3 regions of the Pannonibacter tanglangensis genome follow, and region 2 is predicted to be linked to each of the others. Evidence: predicted binding sites of a transcription regulator. Region 2 holds the regulator's gene; each other region holds the start of a gene.

Region 1 (6,757 bases), 780 kb from region 2:
GCTGGTCCGGCGTGACCGGCCGGGCCCGCGCGATGCCGATCAGGGTCGCATCCGGGAACACGACATAGGGTGGCACCTCGTTGTCGCGGGCGATCTGTGTCCGGAGGCGGCGCAGCCGCTCGAACAGCAGCCGTTCTTCCGCGTCCAGATCGTCCGCAAGGCTCGACGAGCGTTCGCCACGGGAGGACTTCAGGCTCGCGGCCGCCCGGTCCCGGCGCAGCAACACCTTGCGTTCGTTACGAAAGACGGCTCGCGCTTCTTCCGTCAGCACCAGCGCGCCATAATTGGCATGGTCGACGCCCACGAGCCCCATGGCGACGAGCTGGCGGGCGACGGACTGCCAGGTCTTCGGCGGCAGGCTCTGTCCGATGCCATAGACGGTCAGCTTGTCGTGGCCGAAGCGGGCGATCTTCTCGTTGTCCTTGCCGAGCAGCACGTCAATGACATGCCCGGCGCCAAAACGCTGGCCGGTGCGATAGACTGCCGACATGAATTTCGACGCCGCTTCCGTTCCGTCCCAGGTCTCGACCGGGGACAGGCAGGTGTCGCAATTGCCGCAGGGCTTCGGATAGACCTCGCCGAAATGCGCCAGCAGGGCCTGCCGGCGGCAGCCGGCGGTCTCGCAGATGCCGAGCAGGGCGTTGAGCTTGGCGGTTTCCGCCCGCTTCACCTCGTCCGGCGCGTCACCCTCCGCGATCATGCGGCGGCGCTGCACCATGTCGGCCATGCCATAGGCCATCCAGGCCTCGGCTGGCGCGCCATCACGGCCGGCGCGGCCGGTTTCCTGATAATAGGCCTCGACGGAGGACGGCAGGTCAAGATGGGCGACGAACCGCACATCCGGCTTGTCGATGCCCATGCCGAAGGCGACCGTGGCCACGAGGACGAGGTTTTCCTCCAGCAGGAAGGCGTCCTGGTTGGCTTCCCGGATCTCGCGCTCGAGGCCGGCGTGATAGGGCAGGGCGCGGATGCCCTTCGAGGTCAGCCAGTCGGCGATTTCCTCCACCTTGGCCCGCGACAGGCAGTAGACGATGCCGCTTTCGCCCTTGTGGCGCTTGAGGAAATCGAGAAGCTGCTGGCGCTGGTTCTCGCGCTCGACGATCTCGTAGCGGATGTTGGGACGGTCGAAGGAGGTGGTGAAGACCCGCGCCCCCTCGAGCTTCAGCCGGACGGCGATATCCTCGCGGGTGTGCGGGTCCGCCGTGGCGGTGAGCGCGACGCGCGGCACGCCGGGATAGCGCTCGGCAAGGCTCGCCAGCTGCAGGTACTCCGGCCGGAAGTCATGCCCCCACTGGCTGACGCAATGGGCCTCGTCGATGGCAAAGAGCGAGATGGCCACGCCCTCGAGCAGCCGGGAGAAGGAGGCTGTCGCCACCCGTTCCGGCGTCACATAGAGAAAATCCAGGGTCCCGGCGCGACAATCCGCGACAATTCGGGCCTGATCCTCCGGGGTCATCGCCGAATTGAGCGCGGCCGCACGGACCCCCGCTGCGGTCAGCGCGCCGACCTGGTCCTTCATCAGGGCAATGAGCGGGGAGATGACGATCCCGGTGCCCGGACGGCACAAGGCAGGGATCTGGAAGCACAGCGACTTGCCGGCCCCGGTCGGGAACAGGACGATGGCGTCCTCGCCCGCCACCAGCGTGTCGACCACTTCCTTCTGCCTGCCACGGAAGGACGGGTAGCCGAACACGTCCGCCAGCACCTCGGCCGGATCGCGGCGGGTGGAGGGGGGAAGGGGCTCGGCGGGATATCCGGTGGCCGTACGGGCCCGAAGCTGCGGCATCTGCGGCGGTGTCCTCTGTCCGGCGCACAATCCCTTATTCGCGCGCGCCGGGCAATGACCGCCTGTGGATGACCGGGTCAGGAGCGGCAGAAAAGCGTGCGTCCGCCGCAAGGACGGCGGCGCGACCGCCTCAGCTCCAGAGCGGGCTGGTGAAGATGGCGACCGATGCCCCGGTCGCCACGGTCCAGGCGAGCGAGCGCTGCGTCGCCCGGTCGGTCCAGTAGCAGACCGTGTAGATGAGCCGCATCAGGATGAAGAGCACGGCCAGCTGGTCGATCCACGCCTGGTCGCCACCCTTGCCGATCCCGACGATGACCGCGACGGCAAACAGCGGGAACGCCTCGAAGCCGTTGGCCTGCGCCCACTGCGCCCGGGCGCGGAAGCCCTCGGCGAAGAACGCCGGATCGCGCGGTCGGGCATTGTCGAAGCCCTTCATCATCTTGGCCGGCAGCACGGCGACCATGGGCAGGAAGGCGGCGGCGAGAACGCACCAGAGAGCGATGGACAAGATGGTGTTCCTTCGGCAGGACAGAGACAATGGATGACGGACGTCGGGCTTGCGCCCGGCTGCGGGGGCCGGCCTGGGCCGGCCGGAGCGCCGGCCCTGGCCCCAGCCCCAAACTCAAACTCAACCCCAACCCCAGCCCCGGGCCGGCCATGGCTGGCGGCGCGGGCCTGAGGCAGGGCTGACGGGTCCGGTCCGGTCCGCTATGTTGGGCATGGCATCCGATCCGTCAACCGCAAGCGGACCGACCGGAGGGCTGTGACGGGGATCTGGAGGCAGGCAGATGGGCAGGAGTGAACCGGCAGGCTGCAACGGGAGGCCGGGCTGATGCCCCGCCCGATCATCCCGCCGCCGCTGCAGGCTCTGGCCGTCGCGCTGGGCATGGCCGCCGCCGCCCGCTGGCTCCCGCCTGCCGCCGTCGCGGTTCCCGGCCAGACGCTGATCGCCGCCGGGCTTGCAGGACTGGGCCTTGCGATCGACCTCGTCTCGGTGCTGCGCTTCTGGCGCCAGAAAACGACCGTCAATCCGCTCCGCCCGGAGGCGGCCAGCCGGCTCGTGATTTCGGGCCTTTACCGCGTCTCGCGCAACCCGATGTATCTCGGCATGGCGCTCATTCTCGCCGGCTGGGCCGTCTGGCTCGGTCACGCGATCGCCGCTGCCGGCCCGTTCCTGTTCATGCTGGTCCTCACAAGGGTTCAGATCCTGCCCGAAGAGGCGGCGCTGGAGGCCCGGTTCGGCGACGATTACCGGGCCTACAAGGCCCGTGTCCGCCGCTGGATCTGACCGGCGACCTGGACGGCAGGGTGCAGGGGGGCGCGCGCGACGCGGCAAGAAGACACCCCGCGCCCTGGCGGACGCGGGGTGGGTCTGGCGCCGAGGAACCGGTTGTGAGCCGGCTTACTGGCTCGGAACCTGGCCGAAGAGCGTGCGATACATGATCGCATAGACTTCGGTGTTGTCGGTCAGCGGCTCGATCAGGGAGCTGTTGAGCCCGGCGCCGCGCACGAGGATGCCGCCGGCCACATCGTTGTAGCCGACGAAGGACAGCCCGTAGGCATGGCGCGTGCCGCGCGCGTCGGGCGCCGACAGGAAGACGTCACCGAACCGGCCCTGCTGACCGAGCAGGATCCCGCCGCCTTCCGTCGTGGCCTCGACCGCATCGCCTTCCTTGGCGTCCGGCGCGGCAATCACCTGCAGCCCGCCAGCATCGCTGTCGGCGGCCGTGATCAGCAGCGTGTTCGGGTTGGCGTCGACAAAGCGGCGCATGACGCCAATCGCTTCGTCGGCCCGGCCAAGCGCCTCCAGCGTGCCGCCGGCATTCATGCTGTTGGCGAGGTTGTCGGTGCCTTCCTCCTCGATCACCGCGAAGAAGCCCTCGGGATCCCGCGAGACGATCTTCAGCGCGACATCGGTCATCTCGGCGATGGTCGGCGCCCCTTCGACGTAGGACGGCTTGCCGTCGATCAGGTTGCGCTCGGCCTCCTGGTCGTTGAACGTGTGGCCGCGCGCGAAGACGCCGAGCACCTTGTCGACGCTGGCCGTGTCGAGGGCCATCAGCTCCTCGCGGGTGTAGACGACGGTGTAGCCCAGTTCCTTGGCCCGCTCGATGAGATTGAGGCCGTCCTTGCGCTCGCCCGCCCCATGCCGGCCCTGGACACCCTCCGGCAGCAGGAAGCGTTCCCCGCCGGCCATGATGACCTGGGCGCCCGACTCGATGACCTCCCGCGAGATGAAGCTGGTGTCGCTGCGCGACGGCGAGGACGCGACAAAGGCGGCCGTGCCCGGCTCGGCGATATGGCCGCTCTGGACAAGGGCCACGGCACGTCCGGCCGCCAGCGCCTCTTCCGCGATCGACATGGTCTTGCCCGAGGCGGCGGTGATCGGCGTGCTGCCATCGAGGCCGAAACTGTCAGCCTGAACCTTCACGCCATAGGCATGCACGGTGGCCCCGCCGTGCGACGTGCCCGTCAGGCGGTCCTGCATGTGGCCGGTGTAGACACCCATCGCGGGCAGGCGGTCCCAGTTGAGCTCGCCGTCGGGACCAACCAGATGCATCCGGGCCGCACCCCAGGCGTTGACGCTGGTGCCGTCTGGATGGAAGAAGATGACGTTGCCGGTCGTGGCGGTCTGCGCCAGGGCCGGAGCCGCCAGCGTCAGAAGAGCGGTCGCGCAAAAGAGAGATTTCAAAGACATAGCATATCTCCAGTACGTGCCATCTGTGATACGCATCAGCCCCCGGTCCGCGATTAACCATCCTTTCGTTACGGCCAGATGACAAACATCCGCAGCGGCAGGACCGCGCGGCCGCGTATGCCCCCGCAACCCGATGCAATCGCCCGACGCCGGCTCCGGCGCCAGCCTGTCAGCCCTGGCGTCCCCGGTGTCCGTGCAGGGCGGCGACGGCGAAGTCGATGAAGGCGCGGACTTTCGGCGGGACGTGGCGGCGGGAGGGATAGAGGGCGTGAACGGTGACGTCCGGCGTGCTCCACCCCTCGAGCAGCTGCACCAGACGCCCGGCGGCGAGATCATCGGCCACGTAGGCGCGAGGGATCAGGCTGAGACCGAAACCGGCGCGCAGGGCATCCCGCACAGCGAGGCTTGAGGCCACCTGATAGCGGCCGGTGACCCTTTGTCGCACCACGCGGCTGTCGCGCTCGAACACCCACTCGTCGGCATGGCCGGAGAGGGAAAAGCGCACGCACTCATGTCCGGCCAGCTCCTCCGGCACCTGCGGCGTTCCCCGGCGGGCGAGGTAGGCCGGCGCGGCACAGACCACATGGCACAGCGCACCGATCCGCCGGCTGATCAGGCCGGTGTCCTCCAGCTTCAGGCCGCCGCGCAGGGCAAGGTCGTAGCCGTCGCGCACCAGGTCAACGCGGCGGTCGTTGAGATCCAGATCCAGGCTGATCCTCGGGTGGCGGTCGAGGAACTCGGGGATCCGCTCGGTCAGCAGGACCAGACTGGAGGTCATCGGGGCGCTGACGCGCAGCAGGCCCGACGGCTCGGCATTGAGGCTGGCGAGCTGGTCGCGCGCCTCCTCCAGCTCGCCGAGCGCCCGGCGGACCTGCTCCAGATAGAGGCTTCCCGCCTCGGTCAGATGCAGCCGGCGTGTGGTCCGGTTGATGAGCCGGGTGCCGAGATCGGCCTCCAGCTCGCTGATGGCCTTGCTGGCCCCGGCAGGCGACAGACCGACACTGCGTGCGGCAGCGGCAAAGCTGCCGAGATCCGCGATGGCGCGGAAAAGGCGAAGGGTGGCGAGGCTTTCCATCCGGGCATCATTATTCACTTCTGGTCATGAGTGAACCAAAATTCTGCAGGATTATCGACCAACGGGCGCCGGGGTACCTCTGGGATCGCGGCAGGGGCCCGGCCTTTCGGACCTCCGCCGACGCGGGGGCCCCACCGCCCCCTTCTTCCTGACGCCCGGAGCCAGCCATGCAGATCCAGATCCCGGCCCTTGTCGACGCCATCGAGACCCGTTCCTCCACAAACTTCTTCCAGCCGGACAGTGCGCTGGAGGATGCCGCGATCCTGCGCCTGGTCGAGCTTGCCACGCGGGCACCGACGGCGTTCAACCTGCAGAACTGGCGCTTCCTTGCAGTGCGGTCGCCGCAGGAGAAGGCGCGCCTGCAGGCCCTTGCGGCAGGACAGGCCAAGGTCAGCGAGGCTGCCGTCACCTTCATCCTCTGCGGTCTGCACCCGCGGCAGGGCAGCCTGCCACCCTTGCTTGCACCCAGTGTCGAGGCCGGATATATGCCGGCAGCGCTGGCCGCCGATCTGGCATCGGCCGCCGACGCATTCTACGGGGACAACCTTCGGCTGTCCCGCGACGAGGCCATCCGGTCCGCGAGCCTCGCCGGTGCTTTCCTGATGATCGCCGCACAGGCGCACGGACTGGGCGCCTGCCCGATGGTTGGGTTTGATGCGGACGCAGTGGCGCAGGCCTTCGGCCTGGCGCAGGATGAAGTCCCGGTGATGCTCGTCGCCGTGGGCCGCACCGCCGCGGGCAACTGGCCACAGAAGCCGCGTCTCGCCCCAGCGTCCGTCGCAACACTCCTCTGATCCTTGCCGAACGGACCCCGCCCATGTTGAGGCTTTCCCTGCTTGCCACCGCTGTTGCCCCGCTGATCTGGGGCAGCAGCTACATCGTGATCACCGAATTCCTGCCGCCGGACCGGCCGATGACGCTTGCCATGTGGCGGGCCCTGCCGGCGGCCCTGCTGCTGCTGCTGATCGTGCGCCAGCTGCCGCGCGGCAAGTGGATCTGGCGCGTCACGGTGCTGGGCGCGCTCAATTTCACGCTGTTCTGGACGCTGATGAACATCGGCGCCTATCGCCTGCCCGGGGGTGTGGCGGCAACGGTCGGGGCCGTGCAGCCCCTGATCGTGCTCGCGCTCTCGCGCCTGCTGATCGGCACGCCGCTGACCGCCGTGGCAGCCGTGGCCGCGATGACCGGGCTGTTCGGC
Region 2 (6,757 bases):
CACTGAAAGGGCGGCGAAAGCCGCCCTTTCTTGTCCCTGTTGCTGGTGGGTCGCGCCTCATGTCTCTTTTCTTCCTTCTCCTGGTCATTGTCGGCCTTGCCGCCGCCGGTTTCTTCGCCGGTCGCATCCGCGCTGTTGCCAGCGCCGGCGGTGATGCCCGCAACCTTCATTCCCTGCCCGGATACTACGGCTGGCACGTCAGCCTGATGGTGCTGGTCCCCTCCATCCTGACGCTTTGCGCCTGGCTCCTGATCCAGCCCGTCGTGATCAACTCCCAGATCTCGGGCATGATCTCGCAGGACGCGATTGCCAAGAGTTCGCTTGACCTGGTGCTGAGCGATGTCCGGCGTGTCGCCGACGGCCTTGACCTTGCCGTCAGCAGCGGGGTGATGACCGACGAGCAGGCGCGTTCCATCCGCACCGAACTGACCGACGTCCGCGGCCGTCTCGGCGACATCGGCGTCGCCCTGGGGTCCGACGTGTCGTCCGAGACCCTGCGCGCGGCCCAGAGCTACCGCGAGCTTGCCTCCGCCGGAAACATGCTGCGCACGCTGCTCGTGCTGCTGGTCGCCTTCGGTGGTCTTGCCTACGCGGTGCTGTCGACCAACAAGGACTTCCGGGCCCGCAACCGTGTCGAGCACATCGTCATGGGCATGCTGGTCTGCGCCGCGTCCATCGCGATCCTGACGACGGCCGGCATCTTCTTCTCGCTGGTCTTCAACACGGTCGAGTTCTTCAAGCTCTACCCGGCTGCCGACTTCTTCTTCGGCATGACCTGGAGCCCGAGCTTCCATGGCGGCTCCTCGCTCGGCATCGTGCCGCTGCTCTGGGCTACGTTCTACATCTCGATCATCGCCCTGTCGGTCGCCGTTCCGATCGGCCTCTTTGCGGCGATCTACCTGTCCGAATATGCAAGCCCGACTGTCCGGTCCGTGGCCAAGCCCCTGCTCGAGGTGCTCGCCGGCATCCCGACGATCGTCTACGGCCTGTTCGCGCTGCTCACGGTCGGCCCAGCTCTGGTCAGCCTGTTCGGCGAGGGCGGTGCCTTCGGCCTGAACTGGATGCAGGGCGGTACTGCCGTCGTCACCGCCGGTCTGGTGATGGGCATCATGATCATCCCGTTCATGAGCTCGCTGTCGGACGACATCATCAACGCCGTGCCGCAGTCGCTGCGTGACGGCTCGCTCGGTCTGGGCGCCACCCATTCGGAAACCGTGCGCAAGGTGATCCTGCCCGCCGCCCTCCCGGGCATCGTCGGTGCCTTCCTGCTGTCGGCCTCCCGCGCCGTCGGCGAGACGATGATCGTGGTGATGGGCGCCGGTGCCGCCGCGAAGTTCAGCCTGAACCCCTTCGAGGCGATGACCACCGTCACCGCCAAGATCGTCAGCCAGCTGACCGGTGACGCCGACTTCGCCTCGCCGGAGGCCCTCGTCGCCTTCGCACTCGGCATGACCCTCTTCGTGATCACGCTCGGGCTCAACATCATCGCGCTCTACATCGTGCGCAAGTACCGGGAGCAGTACGAATGACCGACGCGACAGTGAATGCTCCGGTCCTGCCGGACGACAGCCAGAACGCGCAGCCGCGCAAGTCCAAGTCGCTGTATGAACTCGACGCCCTGACCCGCAAGCGCAACGCCGCAGAGGTGCGCTTCAAGGCCTACGGCATCGTCGCCATCCTCATCGGCCTGTCCTTCCTGGCGGCCCTGATGTACGCGATCATCAGCAACGGCACGGTGGCCTTCACCCAGACCTTCGTCCAGGTGTCGATCCCCCTCGACAAGGCCAAGATCGATGCCGCCGAGGCGTCGGTCGTGAAGACCTCGCAGTACAACGCGCTGATCGACGCCGCGCTGAAGGAGAAGCTGGCAGGCGCCGGCATCACCACCGACATGAAGCCGGCCGACCTGCGCAAGATGCTGTCCTCCGGTGCGGCAACGCAGGTGCGCGAATTCGTGCTCCAGAACCCGGGCGAGATCGGCAAGACGGTCGTCTTCGACATCTACGCCGCCGCCCGTGTCGACGGCTACCTCAAGGGCCGCGTCACCCGCGAGAGCCTTGCCAACGACAAGAACCTGGATCCCGCGCATCTCGACCTCGTCGACCAGATGCTGGAGAAGGGAACCATCGAGCGCCGCTTCAACTGGGACTTCATCCTTGGCTCGGACGCCTCCGACTCGCGTCCCGAGAAGGCCGGTCTCGGCGTCTCGATGATCGGCTCCTTCTACATGATGCTCGTGGTGCTGCTGCTGTCGCTGCCCATCGGCGTCGCGGCGTCCATCTATCTTGAGGAATTCGCGCCGAAGAACCGCTTCACCGACCTGATCGAAGTGAACATCGCCAACCTGGCGGCCGTTCCCTCGATCGTGTTCGGCATCCTCGGTCTGGCCGTGTTCATCCAGTTTGCCCATCTGCCGCAGTCCGCGCCGCTGGTCGGCGGCCTGGTGCTGACGCTGATGACGCTGCCGACCATCATCATCTCGACCCGGGCGGCCCTCAAGGCCGTGCCGCCGAGCATCCGTGACGCCGCGCTCGGCGTCGGCGCCTCGAAGATGCAGGCCGTGTTCCACCACGTGCTGCCGCTGGCCATGCCGGGCATCATGACGGGCACGATCATCGGCATGGCACACGCCCTCGGCGAGACCGCACCGCTCCTCCTGATCGGCATGGTGGGCTTCATCGCCTCCAACTATCCCGACGGGGTCACGGCCGGCTTCCTGTCGCCGAACTCGGCCATGCCCGCCCAGATCTACGAATGGGCCAAGCGTGCGGACCCGGCCTTCTACGAGAAGGCCTGGGGCGGGATCATCATCCTGCTGGTCTTCCTGCTGGCCATGAACATCGTGGCGATCATCCTGCGTCGCAAGTTCGAACGCCGCTGGTAAGGGAACCGCGACCATGAACGACATGTCTGTTACGACAAAGGCAGCTGCCATGACTGATGCGAAGATTTCCGCCCGCAAGGTTCAGGTCTATTATGGCGAGAAGCACGCCATCAAGGACGTGGACATCGCGATCCAGCCGCGTTCGGTCACGGCCTTCATCGGCCCGTCGGGCTGTGGCAAGTCCACTTTCCTGCGGTGCCTCAACCGCATGAACGACACGATCGACATCTGCCGCGTCGAGGGCAACATCTCCATCGACGGCGAGAACATCTACGACCCCAAGGTCGATCCGGTGCAGCTGCGCGCCAAGGTCGGCATGGTGTTCCAGAAGCCGAACCCGTTCCCGAAGTCGATCTACGAGAACGTGGCCTATGGCCCGCGCATTCACGGTCTTGCCCGCAAGAAGTCGGAGCTGGACGAGATCGTTGCCTCCTCGCTGCAGAAGGCCGGCCTCTGGAACGAGGTCAAGGATCGTCTCGACGGCCCGGGCACCGGCCTGTCCGGTGGCCAGCAGCAGCGCCTGTGTATTGCCCGCGCCATCGCCGTCAGCCCGGAAGTGATCCTCATGGACGAGCCGTGCTCTGCGCTGGACCCGATTGCCACGGCCAAGGTCGAGGAACTGATCGACGAGCTGCGCGCCAACTACACGATCGTGATCGTGACCCACTCCATGCAGCAGGCCGCCCGCGTGTCCCAGCGCACCGCCTTCTTCCACCTCGGCAATCTCGTCGAGGAAGGCGCGACGCAGGACATCTTCACCAACCCGCAGGACAAGCGTACGCAGGACTACATCACCGGTCGCTTCGGTTAAGGTCCAGTTGTTTCCAACGCGAGAAGGATTTGAACATGTCCGAGCATACCGTCAGTTCCTACGATGAAGAACTGCGCGAGCTGGCTGGCCGTGTGGCCGAGATGGGTGGCCTCGCCGAGGCGCTGGTCAACGACGCCGTGACCGCCCTGCTGTCGCAGGATCTGGAAAAGGCCCACAAGACCATCCTGCAGGACGCGCGTCTCGACGAGCTGCAGCAGGAGATCGAGGCGAAGTTCATCCGCATCGTCGCCCTGCGCCAGCCGATGGGCCAGGACCTGCGCGAGATCATGGCCGCCGGTCGCATCGCCAACGACCTGGAGCGGGTCGGCGATCTTGCCAAGAACATCGCCAAGCGCGTCATTGCCATCGACGGCGACCTCAACTCCAAGAAGGCCGCCTTCGGCGTGGAGCACATGTCCGAACTGGCGCTGAGCCAGCTCAAGGCCGTGCTTGACGCCTACACCAGCCACGACGCTGCGGCAGCCCAGGCCGTGCGCGAGCGTGACGACGAGGTGGATGCGATCTACACCTCGCTGTTCCGCGAGCTGCTGACCTACATGATGGAAGACCCGCGCAAGATCACCCAGTGCGCGCATCTGCTGTTCTGCGCCAAGAACATCGAGCGCATCGGTGACCATGCCACCAACATCGCCGAGAACGTCTACTTCATGGTGACGGGCAAGCAGCTGCTGGAGGCTCGCCGCAAGATCGATGAAACCGGCCTCGCCGACATCGAGAACGCCTGACGCGGTCACCCGCGTCCGATTGCTGGAGCGTATGAATGCCTAAGGTTCTCATCGTTGAAGACGAAGAGCCGCTGAGCCTGTTGTTGCGCTACAATCTGGAAGCAGAAGGCTATTCCGTGGAGGCCTGCGCCCGCGGCGATGAAGCGGAAATCCGGCTGCGCGAGAGCCAGCCGGACCTCCTCTTGCTGGACTGGATGCTGCCGGGCCTGTCGGGCATCGAGCTGTGCCGGCGCCTTCGGGCGCGGGCAGAGACCGAGCGCCTGCCGGTGATCATGCTGACGGCCCGGGGCGAGGAAGCCGAGCGCATCCGCGGGCTCGCCACCGGTGCCGACGACTATGTCGTCAAGCCGTTCTCGATCCCCGAGCTGATGGCGCGCGTGCGCGCCATCCTGCGGCGGGCCCGGCCCGAGGTCGTGTCGACGATGCTGCGCTCCGGCGACATCGAGCTTGACCGCGAGACCCACCGCGTCCGCCGCAACGGCAAGGAAATCCATCTCGGACCGACCGAGTTCCGCCTGCTGGAGTTCCTGATGACCTCGCCCGGCCGCGTGTTCTCGCGCGAGCAGCTGCTCGACGGCGTCTGGGGGCATGACGTCTATGTGGACGAGCGGACGGTCGACGTGCATGTCGGTCGCCTGCGCAAGGCGATCAACCGCGGCAAGGTGAAGGATCCGATCCGCACCGTCCGCGGCGCCGGATACGCCTTCAACGACCAGTTTGCGGTCGCCGGCTGACGCTGCGTCTTGTCATCGACTGGCGAAACATCGCCGCTGAGCCCGCCTCCGGTGGGCTCAGGCTGCTGACAAACCCTGTATCGTCATCCCGGACGAGAGCGAAGCGGAGATCCGGGAGCGGAGAGCCTGGGTCTCTCCCGGGTTCGCTGATTGAAATATGGAGGCCTCGCCCCTCCGGTCCCGGCTCGGCGCTGCGCTTGGCCGGGATGACTTCGGAGAGGGCGAGCTTTGTCATCACATCAAGCCCAGCCCGCTTCTGGCGGGCTTTTTTGTTGCCAGTTGTCTCGCCTGACGTCGGGCCGCTTGGGCGCATCCCGAGCGTAAAAGCAAAAGCCCGCCGGGCGGAGGCGCGGCGGGCTTCGGGTTGGGTGGGGCGACCACGGACTGGTTGGCCACCCCGAAACGGTCGGCAGCTGGCGCTCAGGCGCGGGCCAGCTGCTTCTTGTCCTTGTCGCGGCGACGGTCATTCACCGGCTGATAGGCGATGCGGCAGTGATGCGCGCAATAGGGCACGCCCGGATCGGAGTGCCGGCCGCAGAAGTAGAAATCCTGCGAGCTCGGGTCGCCGATCGGCCACTTGCAGGTGCGCTCCGTCAGCGTGAGGATGGTCGCCCGTTCCGTCATCGGCACGATCTCGGCAACCGGCGCGGCTTCGGGTGCCACCTCGACGGCGACGTCCTCGACCGGGTCCATCTTCAGCGCCGTCGCCCCGCGGCTCTGCGCCGCAGGGGCCTGGGCCGGACGCGGCGTTGCGGCCGGCGTCTGGGGCGTCGGCGTGCGTGCCCGCCGCGGCTTGGCCGCCGGGGCCACCGCCTTGGCGCGACCGGACAGCCCAAGGCGATGCACCTTGCCGATCACCGCATTGCGCGTGATCCCGCCGAGCTCGGCGGCGATCTGGCTCGCGCTCAGCCCGTCAGTCCAGAGCTTCTTCAGGAGCTCCACGCGTTCGTCAGTCCAGCTCATCCGTCACACCCCGTCGTTGCCGGCCGCAGATCCGAATTGAAGGCAGTAACCAAGTGTTAAGGCACGCGTGTTCCACGCCCCTCTTGGCATATCCAGTATGATTTGGTGATCTACAGCACGAGATGTCGTATCCGACAGGCAGGACAGTACAATGGCGGCCAAATCCGAGGCAAGGATACGGACAACATGAACCGGGGACGAAACGACTTTTCCCCAGATTACGCCGCGGTTGCCGCGGGCTTGCTGAGTGGCTGAAATGCGCCATTTGCATTGACAGGCAAGGCGATGCGCGGTGTATAAACAGCGCTCATTGTCTGTGCCGCCTGTTCGGGCGGCACAGTTCGTTTTGGCATCCCTTTCAACCATCCCTGAACCGGAGAGGTTTTCCGGGACAAGACGTCCCGGACCCCGCATGAGGAGTTGAGCATATGACGGCGTCGGCACTTTTCGGCACCTACGCTCGGGCGGATCTTGATTTCGTCCGTGGAGAAGGCGTGTGGCTGGAGACGTCCGACGGGCGCCGATACCTCGACTGCGGATCCGGCATCGCGGTGAATGCCCTCGGCCACTCCCATCCCCATCTCGTCAATGCGCTGAAGGCGCAGGCCGAGAAGCTGTG
Region 3 (6,757 bases), on a different contig from region 2:
CGAAGCGGGAAGTGATTGCCAGCTTCAAGTGCCTGGGCGCCACCGGCAACCTGGTATTCTCGATCTATCTCATCCAGGTCATGCTGATTGCGGCCATCGGCATCGGCATCGGTCTGGTGATCGGAGCGGCCTTGCCCTTCGTCGCCGGTGCAGCGCTGGCCGGCGTGCTGCCGATCCAGCTGGCACTGTCGATCTATCCGTTCGAGCTGGGGCTCGGCCTCCTCTACGGGCTGCTCACCGCCCTCGCCTTCGCCCTCTGGCCGCTCGGCCGGGCGCATGACATTCCCCCCACGGCCCTCTTCCGTGACCAGGTGGACGCGCGCCGCAGCGCGCCACGCAAGCGCTATCTGGTCGCCACGGCCGTTGCAGCCGCAAGCCTGGCCGCAATCGCGATCTTCCTCGCGCAGGACAAGCGCATCGCGCTGATCTATGTCGGCGCCGCCGCCGGTTCCTTCCTGCTGCTGATCGGGGTTGCCCGGGCGATCATGGCGCTCGCCCGTCGCGCCCCGGTGGTGCGCTCCACCGCGCTCAGACTTGCCATTGCCAACATCCATCGGCCGGGAGCCCTCACCCCCTCGGTGGTGCTGTCGCTCGGCCTCGGGCTGACCCTGCTGGTGGCGCTGGCGCTCATCGACGGCAACCTGCGGCGCGAACTGACGTCCACCATCGCGCAGAAGGCCCCGAGCTTCTTCTTTATCGACATCCAGAGCGCCGAGCGCGATGCCTTCGAGGTGCTGCTGAAGCAGGAGGCCGGCGACGCGACGATCCAGAGCGTGCCGATGCTGCGCGGCCGGCTGACCAAGGTGAACGGGGTCCCCTCCGACCAGGTGAAGGTGTCGTCCGATGCCGCCTGGGTGCTGCGGGGCGACCGGGGTATCACCTATGACAGCAAGATGCCCGCCAACTCGAAACTGGTGCAGGGCAGCTGGTGGGGCGAGGGCTACAGCGGCGAACCGCTGGTTTCCTTCGACGAGGAGCTGGCCACCGGCCTCGGACTGAAGATCGGCGACACCGTCAGCGTCAACGTGCTGGGGCGCGAGATCACGGCGCGTCTGGCGAACACGCGCACGGTGGAATGGGAAAGCCTCGCGATCAACTTCGTGATGGTGTTCTCGCCCAACACCTTCGCCGGTGCCCCGCATGCCCACCTGATGACCGTCACCTGGGATCCGGATGTCGGCGCGGAGCGGGAACTGTCGCTGCTGAAGACCGTGTCCACCTCGTTTCCGACGGTGACCTCGATCCGGGTCAAGGACGCGCTGACCCAGGTCAATTCCATCGTCGAGCAGCTGGCCCTCGCCATCCGCTCGGCCTCGTCGATCACCCTGATCGCCAGCGTCCTCGTGCTGGCGGGCGCCCTGGCGGCCGGCAACCGCAGCCGGATCTACGACGCGGTGATCCTGAAGACGCTCGGCGCCACGCGGGGCCGGCTGATCTTTGCCTATGCGCTGGAGTATGCCCTGCTCGGCCTTGCGACCGCGCTGTTCGCGCTGATGGCCGGAGCAACCGCAGCCTGGTTCGTGATCACCAACGTGATGGGCGGCAGCTTCGTGCTGCTGCCGGCCACCGCGATCGGCGCCGTGCTGGGCGCCCTCGTGCTGACCGTCGGTTTCGGCCTGATCGGCACCTGGCGGGTGCTGGGCAAGAAGCCGGCGCCGGTGCTGCGCAACCTCTGATGCCGGACGGCCGGCACCCGCGGCGCGTCAGCCGCGGCGGGTGCCGGTTCCCGCCCCAACATGAACGATCTGTAATGGTTTTTTCGTAGGGGGCGTCTTGTTCAGGTAACGCAATTTTCCCATATTCTGTGCCAAACGGGTTTGGAAGCCTTCGCTTCCACGTTACCGACAAAAGGGGAAACTGACATGTCGACGTTCGACCGGAACAACCAGACGCCCTACGCGGTCGCCGGCCGCTACGCCGATGCCGGCATCGATGAGGGCCTGCGCTCCTACATGCTGGGCGTTTACAACTACATGACCCTGGGTCTGGCCATCACGGGCCTGTTTGCCCTGGGCGTGGCCAACTTTGCCATGGATTCCTCGGGCCAGCTCACCGCTCTCGGCCAGGCGCTCTACCTGAGCCCGCTGAAGTGGGTCGTGATGCTCGCCCCGCTGGGTATGGTGCTGTTCCTGAGCTTCCGCATCCAGTCGATGAGCGCCGCCACCGCGCAGCTGACCTTCTGGGTCTATGCCGCCGTGATGGGCGTGTCGCTGTCGTCGATCTTCATGGTCTACACCGGTGGCTCGATCGCCCGGGTGTTCTTCATCACCGCCGTTTCCTTCGGTGCCCTGAGCCTGTTCGGCTACACCACCAAGAAGGACCTGTCGGCCTGGGGTTCGTTCCTGTTCATGGGTCTGATCGGCATCGTGCTGGCCTCGCTCGTGAACATCTTCCTCGAGTCTTCGGCCCTGCAGTTCGCGATCTCGGTGATCGGCGTGCTGGTCTTCGCTGGCCTGACCGCCTATGACACCCAGCAGATCAAGGAAATGTACTACGCTGGCGACGACAGCGAAGTGGCTGCCAAGAAGTCGATCATGGGCGCGCTGCGTCTGTACCTCGACTTCATCAACCTCTTCGTGATGCTGCTGCAGCTGTTCGGCAGCAACCGCGAGTAATCCGGTCACACCGGAAAGAGCGAAGGCCCGGGCATCGCCCGGGCCTTCTGCTTTTGACACGTCCTTTTGTCATCACGGACGCGACTGCCAACCGCTGGCGTGGTCCTGCACCGGCTGGTGGGCACACTCAGGCATCAACCAGACGCAGGTGCCGTTTCTTCTCGAGCACCCGGAGAACGGTGGCCAGCTCATGGCCGCGCTTCAGGATCATCCCGTTCGTCGCCACCACGCTGTAGGCGCCCTGACGGCGCGCCAGCTTCGGGTCCTTCTCGATGCGGTAGAGCGGCATCTCGCTGGAGCGGCGGAACACCGAGAAGACGGCCCGGTCGCGCAGGAGGTCGATGGCATAGTCGCGCCATTCGCCATCCGCCACCATCCGGCCATACAGCCGGAGGATCTGGTCCAGCTCGCGCCGGTCGAAGGCGACCACGGGCCGGGCTGGAGGGGGCTGGGATCCGGCGAGCGGGATGAGGTCACTCCGCTCGCCGCCACGTTCGGATGCGTCCGTATCGCTGTCGTTCATGGCGCCTCCTGCTGTCGGGCGACCCGCCCGAGAGACCCTTCGGACCAGACTGCCGGTCGCAACCGCAGCCCGTCACAGGACCGTCATGATGCGCCGCCCGACGCACGCTTGGCAACCCTCGATCTGGCTTGCCGGCAAATCGGCAAGGACAGCGCAGGAGGGCTGAAAAACCTTGGTTTTGCCTCATTTGAGCCCTTCACAGGCCAAAAACAGCACCCATATTAAGACCATTCCTCGTCCGGTCCGGACAGGCCAGGTTCCCGGTACGCATTAGCCCCCCAGCCCCCCGGGGCCCGAACCTTCCGGACACAGTGCTCGCGTACTCGGGCGAGGCACCTGAAGGGCCGGCCTCGTTGCCGGCCCTTTTCATTTCGGGCAGGCCGCATCCCGCTCCACGCGTCGCCCGACGGTCCATTACCGAAAAATCCTGCCTTCGCTGCGCGCCGCCGGTGCGTTTGCTTTTGCCAGTTGCCGCAAGCGCTGTATCATCCGGCGCATGAACACGCAGCTCGTCGAAACCCGTCCGGCCCGTCAGGGGGATGCAGCCGCCCTGGCTGACGTCCACGCCGCAGCATGGCGTGGCGCCTATCGCGGCCTGCTCGATGGCCTTGATCTGGAGCGGCTGGTGACCAACCGCACGCCGCGCTGGTGGGCGGATGCTCTGGCCCGCGGCGTGCGGATCGACCTGATCGAGGTCAGCGGCGAGGTCGCCGGCTATGCCACGTCCGGCCCCTGCCGCATGCGCGGCCTGCCCGCTGCCGGCGAGATCTACGAACTGTACCTGCATCCGCATTACCAGGGCCTCGGCTTCGGCCGGAAGCTGTTCGAGGCGGCCCGCGCCAGTCTCGAAAGCCGCCGGCTTCCCGGCCTCGCGGTGCGGGTGCTCGGGGACAACACGCCGGCCTGCGGCTTCTACCGGGCCCTCGGCGGCCGACTGACCAGCCGCAGCTGGCACACGACCGGCGGGCGCAAGCTGGAACTGCTGGTCTACTGCTGGCCCGCGCACCCGTCCTGATCGCAGCCGCGTCGCCCGCCAGCCGGAAACCTTCCTCGCGGCCCCCTTCCGTCGCCTCTCCAGCCTTGCGGCCGCCGGCTTTTCCTTGCAGCGCAACACTTGGTGCTTGCGCAGATCATCGCGGACTGCAATAGACCTGCGCACCAACTCAAGGAGCAATCCCATGCGTATTGATGCCGTGCCGATTGGCAAGAACCCGCCGGAAGAAATCAACGTCATCATTGAAGTCTCCGTCGGTGGCGAGCCGATCAAATACGAGATGGACAAGGCTGCCGGTGCCATGTACGTGGACCGCTTCCTCTACACGCCCATGCGCTACCCGGGGAACTACGGCTTCGTGCCCCACACCCTGTGCGGCGACGGCGACCCGATCGACGTGATCGTGGCCAACCAGCGCCCGATCGTGCCGGGCGCGATCATGAGCTGCCGCCCGATCGGCGTGCTGATCATGGAAGACGAGAGCGGCCAGGACGAGAAGATCATCGCCGTCCCGAGCTCGAAGCTGACCAAGCGCTACGACAAGGTGCATTCGGTCGACGACCTGCCCGCGATCACCATCGCGCAGATCAAGCACTTCTTCGAGCACTACAAGGATCTCGAGCCCGGCAAGTGGGTCAAGGTCACCGGCATCGAAGGGCCGGACGTCGCCCGCAAGCTCATCGTCGAGGCGATCGAGCGCGCCAAGGCTGAAGAGGCCAAGTAAGCGCGTCGCGCCTGATTTCGACCTTCAGATCGAGGCCGCACGGTCAGTCCGCTGCGGCCTCGATTGCTTCCATGTCCTCGTCGGACAGGCCGAAGTGGTGCCCGATCTCGTGCACGAGCACATGGGCAATCACGTCGCCGAGGCTTTCCTCGTAGCCGGCCCAGTAGTCGAGGATCGGCCGGCGGAACAGCCAGATGCGGTTGGGCTCCTGACCTGTGAAGACCGCGCCGCCCGTCTGCGGCAGGCCCGATCCCTGGAACAGTCCGAGCAGATCGAAGGGATCCTCGAGCCCGACGCTGTCCAGCATCTCGTCCGTGGGGAAATCCTCGATGCCGATCACGAGATCACGGCAGAGGGCACGGAACTCGTCCGGCAGGCCGGCATAGGCCTCGGCGGCAATGGCCTCGAAGGTGGCCAGATCCGGCGCGCTGAGGCCGGACCAGAGGGAAACGGAATCGCTCACGTCGCAAGTCACCTGTGCTGTGGCCAACGGTCACTTCACATAGGTGACGAACAGATAGATGAGAAGCCCCACGGCGAAGACGAGACCGAGGCCGCGGCCGATGCGCGTGCCCCAGACCTCGATCCGGTCGTCCTGGTTCTTGTCCGCCCCGCCGAAGTGATCACGGGCATGGGTGGCCATGCGCCGCGCCGACGAGCCGACAATGGTCTCGCTTTCCGCCTCGACCCGGGCCAGCGCCTTGCGCGCCTCCTCGGCCCGTGCCCGCTCCCGCCGTTCCCGCTCTCCCATGGCTCAGCTTCCCTTCCGCGCCGTGCGGGCAAAGAGTGCCGCAGCCAGGGCCAGAAGCGCAACACCCCCGGAGGCAACGACGTTCCAGCCGGCAAAGGACAGGCCGAGCAGCCGCCAGCTGGCCTCGGTGCAGGACACCACCCGGGTCGTCTGGAGCGCGTGCAGCATGGTGGCCGCCGAGGCCGGAGCCCCGGAACCGCCACCGCAATCGCTCGGTCCGGCCCAGAACTGCCACTCCGCCCCGGCCTGATAGACGCCGAGGCCCGCACCATAGGCAAACACCGCCGCCACGAGCAGGAGCAGGAGCGCCGCCGCTCCATGGCGCCGGGTCAGCAGCGCCGCGAGCGCCACCAGGGCCAGTGGCAGGCCGATGTAATAGGGGATGCGCTGCTCGAGGCAGAGCTTGCAGGGGCTGTAGCCGCCGATGAGCTGGAAGCCCCATGCCGCGGCGATCGCGGCGCCCCCGCCCACCAGCACCACGCTGTTCGCAAGCAGGGCGAGGCGGGACGAGCGGGTGCCGAACGCGGACATGGGAGACCTCTCCTTCAGATGAACTTGATCAGCGCGAAGCCGCCGAAGAGGAGCACGACGAAGACGGTGAAAACAAGGCCAAGCCGCTTCTCGATGAAGTCGCGGATCGCCGGCCCGAAGAAGTAGAGCAGGCCCGCCACCATGAAGAAGCGCATGCCGCGCGAGATGATGCTGGCCGCGAGGAAGACGGGCATCGACAGCCCGGTGGCCCCGGCCGAGATGGTGATCACCTTGTAGGGGAAGGGCGTCAGGCCGGCGAAGAAGACGAACCACCAGCCCCATTCGTTGAAGACGGCGCTGAACTCGTCGAACTTGTCCATGTAGCCGTAGAAGTCGAGGATCGGCCGGGCGATCTGCTCGAACAGGAAGGCACCGATGAAATAGCCGGCCACACCGCCCAGCACCGAGGTCACGGTGCAGAGAAAGGCATACCACCAGGCCTTCTCGCGCTTGGCGATGACCATGGGGATCAGAAGAAGATCCGGCGGGATCGGAAAGAAGGAGCTTTCGATGAAGGAGACAGTTCCGAGCGCAGAGGGCGCGCGCGGTCCGGAGGCAAGGGACAGGGTCCAGTCGTAAAGTCGTCTCAGCATGGCAACCTGGCAATTCGATGAAACAT

Evidence for each region. The regulator PhoB, encoded in region 2, activates phosphate uptake and scavenging genes when phosphate is short. The targets are predictions, from matches to a motif close to TGTCATNNANCTGTCAT.
Region 1: the regulator PhoB is predicted to act here: its motif matches at 4,552-4,568, upstream of GWI72_RS14765 (alkaline phosphatase).
Region 3: the regulator PhoB is predicted to act here: its motif matches at 3,209-3,225, upstream of GWI72_RS19610 (DUF2794 domain-containing protein).

Annotation. Positions count from the first base shown of each region.
Region 1 is NZ_JAABLQ010000001.1:3,296,993-3,303,749, reverse strand. It holds gene recQ (DNA helicase RecQ) at 1-1,786, opposite strand, end outside; gene GWI72_RS14775 (MAPEG family protein) at 1,917-2,294, opposite strand; gene GWI72_RS14770 (methyltransferase family protein) at 2,619-3,074, shown strand; gene GWI72_RS14765 (alkaline phosphatase) at 3,189-4,484, opposite strand; gene GWI72_RS14760 (LysR family transcriptional regulator) at 4,654-5,559, opposite strand; gene GWI72_RS14755 (nitroreductase family protein) at 5,727-6,353, shown strand; gene GWI72_RS14750 (DMT family transporter) at 6,377-6,757, shown strand, end outside.
Region 2 is NZ_JAABLQ010000001.1:2,512,014-2,518,770, reverse strand. It holds gene pstC (phosphate ABC transporter permease subunit PstC) at 60-1,529, shown strand; gene pstA (phosphate ABC transporter permease PstA) at 1,526-2,884, shown strand; gene pstB (phosphate ABC transporter ATP-binding protein PstB) at 2,934-3,695, shown strand; gene phoU (phosphate signaling complex protein PhoU) at 3,731-4,441, shown strand; gene phoB (phosphate regulon transcriptional regulator PhoB) at 4,477-5,175, shown strand; gene GWI72_RS11165 (GcrA family cell cycle regulator) at 5,596-6,138, opposite strand; gene GWI72_RS11160 (aspartate aminotransferase family protein) at 6,567-6,757, shown strand, end outside.
Region 3 is NZ_JAABLQ010000004.1:214,063-220,819, reverse strand. It holds gene GWI72_RS19620 (ABC transporter permease) at 1-1,676, shown strand, start outside; gene GWI72_RS19615 (Bax inhibitor-1/YccA family protein) at 1,863-2,615, shown strand; gene GWI72_RS19610 (DUF2794 domain-containing protein) at 2,743-3,138, opposite strand; gene GWI72_RS19605 (GNAT family N-acetyltransferase) at 3,635-4,153, shown strand; gene ppa (inorganic diphosphatase) at 4,317-4,856, shown strand; gene GWI72_RS19595 (metallopeptidase family protein) at 4,900-5,319, opposite strand; gene GWI72_RS19590 (hypothetical protein) at 5,350-5,607, opposite strand; gene GWI72_RS19585 (disulfide bond formation protein B) at 5,611-6,138, opposite strand; gene GWI72_RS19580 (YqaA family protein) at 6,153-6,731, opposite strand.